Regions from separate parts of the Sulfurovum aggregans genome, predicted to be linked through region 2. Evidence: riboswitches for the same ligand, from Rfam matches in the RefSeq annotation. Region 2 holds a riboswitch; the other holds the start of a gene.
What was found. Region 2 has a riboswitch for cyclic di-GMP ahead of ACZ48W_RS03450 (PAS domain-containing protein). Riboswitches for the same ligand answer to the same signal wherever they lie in the genome.
Positions count from the first base shown of each region.

Region 1: it holds a riboswitch for cyclic di-GMP, as region 2 does, so the genes downstream of both, ACZ48W_RS03950 (PAS domain-containing protein) here and ACZ48W_RS03450 (PAS domain-containing protein) in region 2, are expected to answer to the same signal.

Region 1 covers NZ_AP042387.1:792,772-796,747, reverse strand. The annotation lists gene ACZ48W_RS03955 (hypothetical protein) at 1-827, opposite strand, end outside; gene ACZ48W_RS03950 (PAS domain-containing protein) at 846-1,259, opposite strand; cyclic di-GMP riboswitch class I at 1,337-1,411, opposite strand; gene uvrC (excinuclease ABC subunit UvrC) at 1,556-3,346, opposite strand; gene ACZ48W_RS03940 (DciA family protein) at 3,334-3,777, opposite strand; gene ACZ48W_RS03935 (L-aspartate oxidase) at 3,912-3,976, shown strand, end outside.
Region 2 covers NZ_AP042387.1:692,749-696,724, reverse strand. The annotation lists gene lpxD (UDP-3-O-(3-hydroxymyristoyl)glucosamine N-acyltransferase) at 16-972, shown strand; gene ACZ48W_RS03455 (hypothetical protein) at 1,011-1,241, shown strand; gene ACZ48W_RS03450 (PAS domain-containing protein) at 1,259-1,708, opposite strand; cyclic di-GMP riboswitch class I at 1,796-1,872, opposite strand; gene metH (methionine synthase) at 2,056-3,976, shown strand, end outside.

The sequences.
Region 1 (3,976 bases), 100 kb from region 2:
TCAGTTTCAGTTTCTTCCTTCTCTGTTTCCGGGAGGGAAGTACTCAGCCTGGCAAGTGTTGCATAAAATGATTCTATATACTCGTCCTGATCCCCTGCAGAAGCATTTTCGATTTGTGTTACTATTTCGGTGATTACAGGAAGATGTAACACATTTGAAAGATGAGAAAGCATATGGATCGCATTAAAACGTTTCTTTTCATCTGTGCTTTGAAGATCTTTTTCAAAAGAGAGAGCTGTATCGATATATTCATTTAAAAAAGTATTGTAGTCTTCAGGTGTAATACCTATTTCCCTACTGATATTTTCGACATCGATATAAATAGGAGACGTATCTTTTTCTGTATCGGGTATTTCATGTATTTCATCATCAGGTGTGTGAGGCAGAATAAGATCAAAAAGTTCGTTATTGTTTTCATTCTCCTTTTCGGCAGTTTCTATAGCCGGAAGCACTTCGGAAGGGATATCATTTACGGTCTCCTCCTGAGTCTCAGGCATGATAAGATCAAAAAGTTTTTTCTCATGATACATATCATCTGTTTCAGGAGTATCATCAGCTAAAAGTTCTGATTTTTCAGAAGAGGGTTGGAGTTGAATTAAAGTAATGTTTCCAAGTATACCTGAGAGGGTATGGCTCTCAGCATGATAAGTCTCTTCATTCTGAACTGTGGTGACCGTGATCTTCCCATCTTCTGTTAATGAAGAGAAGGTAATATTTTCTAAAGCGATTCCTCTATAAAGTCCATCTATGTTTTCTACTCCAAGTATAGCTAACAGCATAGAATCAATAGCAATGATCTGATTGTTTTCATTGGTGATATAGTACATGATATGAATAACTCCTTCTTAATTGTTTTCTTGTTCTGTCAAGTTTCTGTAAATAGGTATGCTTTCTGCAATTTCTGTTGCTGTGGCAGGCCTTCTGGCAGCACTGTAACCGGTGATTTCGCCATTTGTTTCAATAGGTGCAATATGTGAATATACCCAGTAATACCTACCGTCTTTACGAAGATTTTTAACGATCCCTGTCCATTCTTTTCCTGCTTTTATTGTATCCCATAATTCCTGGAAAGCTGCCTTGGGCATATCAGGATGTCTCACAATATTGTGGTTTTTCCCTGTAAGTTCATTTTTAGTATAGCCTGCAACTTCACAGAATTTTCTGTTGGCATAAGTAATAATGCCTTTGAGATCCGTAGAACTTACTATCAACCCTTGTTCAAATTTGTATTCTTCATCAATTGGATCAGGTTTGTTCATAATGTTCTCTTATCCTTTTTTAATTTTATTAAGAAGGAAGTGCAGTACGTAGTAGACTTGAAAGTAATAGAGTTTACTATGGTAACCTGGCAATCTACATGAGACCCATGGTTTTCTGTCCCCACTTCACAATGAGTTTAGCTTTTTAACTTAGAGTTGTAAATTATATTATGTCCTTTAAATTTAAGCCCAAAGAAAATATAACTAACAATCCCATTCTTAAAACCTTATAACAATTAAACTAAAAATAGAATGAATTAAGAAGTTTTTAGTAAAAAATATTAAATAATGTGTGATTATTGATTATTATTTTTAATAATATCTGATATTTTTTTGTTCGTAACTCTTATGATATCTTCCTGTGAAGCATTTTCGATCGCTTCAAAAGTCCCAAAATAATCGATCAACTTTTTGATAGTTGCTTTACCTATACCTTTTTTGTTCAGTAGCGAGATCTGTGTATCCTCTTTACGTTTTTTGTTTTGATGGTATGTAATGGCATAACGGTGTGCCTCATCTCTTTGGCGCTGGATCCAGTGTAGACGTTTGTCATTCGCTTTGAGTTCCATGAGCCCATTGATAGAGTAAATAAGGTCTTTTGCAGCACCTTTGGCACGATGTGCCTTGGCATCAAGTTTTTCTTTGGCGATAGCAATGACATCGAGGTTAACATTTTCTTCTTTGAGAAGCCGTCGTGCAAGGTTTAGGTTCACCTGACCCCCATCGAGTATCCAAAGGTCCGGTGCGGGATGCTCCTTAAAGTCTGCTATGCGTCTGGAGAGCATCTCTTTCATCTGTCCATACTCATCACGTGCATGTAACATATATCGTCTGTAGGAACTTTTATCCCATTTTCCTTCATCCCGGACGACCATCCCCCCAACTGCAGCAACTCCCATCATGTGGGAGTTGTCAAATGTTTCTATACGGTAGGGGATGACAGAAAGATCCAGGAGATCAGCGATCTTCTGTTCCATGACGGTATCACTTTGTTTCCTGCGCAGTAACTCTTCACAATTCTGTAAAGCCAGAGAGACAAGTTTGGCTTTGGCTCCTCTCTGAGGGGTGAGTATGTTGACTTTTTTCTTGAAACGGCTACTGAGTGTCTGTATGACTTGTGGTGCATCTTCAAAGGAGTGAGCTGTAAGTATCTGTTTGCTGATATGGGGTGTGTCAATAGTATAAAACTCTAACAGAGCTTGCTTATAAGCCTCGTTCTCATCAAAAATATGTGTATGCCTAAAGTAAGAGTGTGTAGAAGAGATGATCTTCCCTCCACGCATAAAGAGTTTGACTATGACACCTCTTTCATCTCCGTTCTGTATGGCAAAGATATCAAGATCAAGTTCATTGGCCAAATCAATACTCGAAGAGACGGTAAGAGATGAAATAGCCTGAATGTTGTCCCTTACTGCAGCTGCTTCCTCATATCTTTCCTGTATGGCCAGAGTGGTCATTTTCTCTTCTAATGTAGAGATGAGTTTTTTACGTTTGACAATAGAATTTTTTGCTTCCTTGATGATCTCTCCATAAGCTTGAGGTGTGATCCTTCCTTCACAGGGGGCCAGACATTTCTTGATCTGGTAAAAAAGACAGGCTTTTCCTTCCCTGAGACAAGATTTTTTCTGAACCAAAGGATAGATCTCATACAGTGCATCAAGCAGTGCCTTTCCTCCTGTAGGAAAAGGGCCGTAATAGGTTATATCCTTACCTTTGACTACCTTACGTGTAATTTCAAACCGGGGATAATCTACAGATTCATCAATATAAATGTAAGGGTAGGTTTTGTCATCCCGCAGTAAAATGTTGTATTTTGGTTTCAGTTGCTTGATAAGTGAATTCTCTAAAATAAGTGCATCTTCTTCAGTATCTACAATGATATATTCCAGTTTTTTTGCTTCATGGAGCATTTTTACAATACGTGAACTTTGGCTGGGGTTTGGTCTGAAATCCGGAGTAAAACGCCAGTAGGTTTTCACCCTGTTTCTAAGATTTTTTGCTTTTCCCACATAAAGCAGTTTCCCTTTATCATCAAAATACTGATATACACCCGCAGAATGCGGAAGATTTTGAACTACTGATTGCATTTGATCTGTGCTTTGATCTGTTCAAATTTTTCTTTAAGTGCATCATCGTTACTTTCTATGTTAAAGTCGGAGGATGCCGATTCATGGTAATATGGAACAGTGTCCTCAAGCACTTCTTCCATAACAGGGTGATACTTGCTGTGGAACACTATGACTTTGTCAGCTTTCATTGTCTCACATCCATGACTATGGGTTCTAAGTTGTGTTAATACGCTTTTTAATAAATCTCTATTATAATTAAGTTCCATTTTAAAGCCAGGGTGAGTAACAGCTACAAAAAGTGTATCGTTCTTGATATAAACAAATGCGATAGCTTTTTGCCATTTTGCTCCAAGAAGTGAGATATACCTTTGATAACAATTCTGTTGCTTTAGATATTTAAATTGAGGTTGATTGACAAGATGAGACAAAATCATAGACGCTTTTTTCATGCATTTATTATAACATCTGTTTGCTGTATGGTCATAGTCGGGTGTGGACACAAGACTACTCCTGTATATGAGCCGGACAGTGAGCAGATAGCAGACAGTAAGTAGAAAATTAAAGAAATATATAAAGGATCGGTGTGCAAAAATATGATGTATTGATCATTGGTGCAGGTATTGCGGGGTTGTATGCTGCGATGCAGCT
Region 2 (3,976 bases):
AAAAGGATTCTCTTTATGACTTACAAACTCTCCCAAATTACTCAAGAACTTAACATAGATATTAATGGAAATGACATAGATATAGATGGTATTCATACTTTAAGTGAAGCAACACCTACACAGCTTAGTTTTTTTAATGATAGTAAATATGCATCACAATTAGCTCATACAAAAGCAGCAGCCGTACTTATAGAGAAAAAACATGCAGCGTTATTACCCTCAACGACTATGGCACTTATCACAGATGAGCCCTACTTGAAATTAGCATTGGCTACTAAATTCTTTGCACATAAATTAGAGACTAAAGGCGAACACCCTCATATGGGTGAAGGATGCGATATAGACAAGCGTGTATATTTTGGTAAAAATGTTACACTTGGAGATAATGTAACTATATTGGCAGGATGTTATATCGGTGATAATGTGACAATAGGCTCAGATACATTACTGCATCCAAATGTAACGCTATATCATGGAACAAAGCTGGGAAAAAGATGTATTATTCACAGTGGTACGGTGATCGGGTGTGACGGATATGGTTTTGCACATACAAAACAGGGAGAGCATGTAAAGATCTATCAAAATGGTAATGCTGTGGCAGAAGATGATGTTGAGATAGGGGCAAACTGTACCATAGACAGAGCAGTATTCGGTACTACTATTATCCGTAAAGGTACCAAACTGGATAATCTTATACAGATCGCACATAACTGTGATGTAGGAGAACATACGCTTTGTGCAGCACAGGTAGGACTTGCCGGCTCCACTACTTTAGGCAGAAATGTGGTTATGGGTGGACAAAGTGGAACAGCCGGTCATCTGTCAATAGGTGCTTTTGCGACTATTGCCGGTAAAGGCGGTGTAACAAAATCGCTTGAAGGAGGAAAAACCTATGCTGGTTTTCCTGCCATAGACCATAAAATGTGGTTGCGTATGCAAGCAAAGATAGCTGGGTTACTGAAACGAAAATAATTGTGATATAATCAGTCTATATAATATAAAGGATTAATATGAGTGGGACAGTAACAAAAATAGATGAAATTGCACTTGGAAGCACAAAAGATGGAAAAATCTCTATTACAACCATAGTTGAGCCTTATGGGAAGGGTAGTGAAAGTGTAGCAAGTATCGGTATCTCTCTTCAGGCTGATGCCGGAGAACCGGATTGGAAAGTGCATATCCCTAAAACGAATATTGATGCGGTGATCGCTGCTTTGCAAGAAGCAAAAAAAAGTCTCTAATGTAAAAAAGCTGCTGATTACTCAGCAGCAACCATCTCTTTATATTGGGAGAGGGCTTTCTGCATAGAGTCTTTATCCGGGATCTTTCTTCCTGCAATATAGCCAATAATTTCTCCATTATCATCAAATTTCGGTTTGATCCAGACAACAACAAGATAATATTTTCCTTCATTTGTCATGTTCTTGACAAAGCCTTCCCAGTAGTTCCCGCCTTTAATTGTTTCCCACATACCTTTAAAAGCAGCTTTTGGCATATCCGGATGTCTGTTGATACTGTGCGGTGAACCGATCAGTTCTTCTTTTGAATAGCCTGTCATTTCTCTGAATTTACGATTGGCATAAGTAATGATCCCTGCAGTATCTGTCTCTGTGATCATCACACCGCCATCAAAGATCACTTCTTCATCTATAGGTTCAGGTTTCGTAATTGTTTTACCGGTAATAATATTTTTTATAGTTTGTCCCATATGTAGCTCCATTATTCAGAGGATTTTTAGCATTGGAAGTTCAGCAGTTTTGAGTAGAAACAAGAAAGGATATATCTCAGAATACAATTAGGCAATCTGGCAATCTTTATATAAGACCCATGACTTTCTGTCCTCACTTCACAATGAGTTTAGTTTTTACAATGTATATACTTTGTAATAATATCCATCTATAGCTTATATAGTTATAAGAGACAAGATAGTTGCTTCTTTAATTAGATTTATTCCATACTTTGCTACAATTACAACATTATATACGGGTGAAAACACTGCCTTGAATATTAAGCTCTTCAGAGTTGGTGATGTAATACCCCTTTAAAGGAAGTTTTTTGTCTATTGATGAAACGATAAATTCATTATTGGAAGAACGTATTTTAGTGATTGATGGTGCCATGGGTACACAGATACAAGATCTTGAAGTACCAAAAGAAGCCTGGATCGATGATAAGGGTACGGATCAGGAGGGATGTAATGAACTTCTTAATGATACTGCTCCTGATCTTATAAAACGTATACATAAACGTTATGCGATGGCTGGAGCAGACCTTATTAAAACCAATACTTTTGGAACAATGCCATGGGTACTTGATGAATATCAAATGGGTGAACGTGCGTATGAACTTTCAAAAAAAGGTGCATTGCTTGTTAAAGAGATATGTGAAGAATATGGTACAGATGAAGCACCCAGATTTGTACTGGGTTCCATAGGCCCGGGAACAAAACTGCCATCCTTAGGGCATATTCATTATGATGAAATGTATGAAGGGTATAAACTTTGTGCATTGGGTCTTATTGATGGTGGATGTGATCTCTTCCTTTTGGAAACATGTCAAGATCCGCTACAGATAAAAGCAGCACTGCATGCCTGTCAGGATGCAAATAAAGAGAGAGAAGTTGAACTGCCTGTTATGGTCTCTGTAACGATAGAACTTAGTGGTTCTATGCTTATCGGTACAGATGCAACGACCATCGTAACGATCTTGGAACCGTTTGACATTCTATCGCTTGGTTTCAACTGTGGTACAGGGCCGGACCAGGTAAAAAAACATCTTAAGACACTGAGTGAACTTTGTGCCATACCTATTTCAGTACATGCCAATGCCGGACTTCCCCAAAACCGTGGAGGGTATACCTATTACCCTATGGGACCGGATGAATTCACTGAAAAACAGTTGGAGTTCACAGCCTTTGATGGAGTAAGTTTCTTAGGTGGATGCTGCGGAACAACACCACAACATATACAGGCACTTAAAAAAGCTGTAGAAGTTATAAAACCTAAAAAGCCAACAGGGAGTATAGAACCAAGTATTGCTTCACTTTTCAACAGTGTCGAATTGTTTCAAAAACCGGCACCCTTACTTATAGGTGAGAGAAGTAATGCTACGGGCTCTAAAGCGTTCCGGGAGCTCATTATCGCTGGAGATTATGAGGGAACTTTAACGGTAGGGCAGGCACAGGTACGCGATGGAGCACATTGTCTTGATGTGAATGTAGAGTTTGCAGGGCGTGACGGTGCTACAGATATGGCAGCAGTGATGGAGTTATATAACCAAAAGATACCTCTGCCGCTTATGCCTGATGCCACCCGCGTGAACACGATGGAAGCAGGGTTGAAATGTATTGGCGGAAAGCCCATCATCAACTCAGTCAACCTTGAAGACGGGGAAGAGAAACTTGATGCCATTTGTCAGTTGGCCAAACGTTACGGAACAGCACTGGTCTGTCTGACCATTGATGAGACAGGGATGGCAAAGACGACAAAAGACAAACTTGCTATGGCAGAACGTATCTATGACCTCTGCGTGAACCGTCACGGCATTGATCCCAGAAATCTCATATTTGACATGCTTACTTTTACGGTGGGTTCAGGTGATTTGGAGTACCGTGATGCAGCCATACAAACGCTTGAAGCCATACGCGAACTGCATAAACGACACCCTGAAGTAGGTTCTACACTGGGACTTTCCAACATCTCGTTCGGACTCGATAAGAATGCGAGGATCTATCTCAATTCAGTCTTTTTGCACCACTGTATCCAGGCGGGAATGACATCGGTGATCATCAATGTAAAACATATCATTCCTATGGCAAAGATGAGCCAGGAAGATATTGATATCTGTGAAGAGCTGTTGTTCCATCCTGATGATGAGTCACTCTTTAAGTTCATCGAACATTTTTCAGACAAAACCGTAGATGATTCTGCTACAGATGAAGAGTATGAAGCAATGAGCTATGAAGAGAAGATCTCCA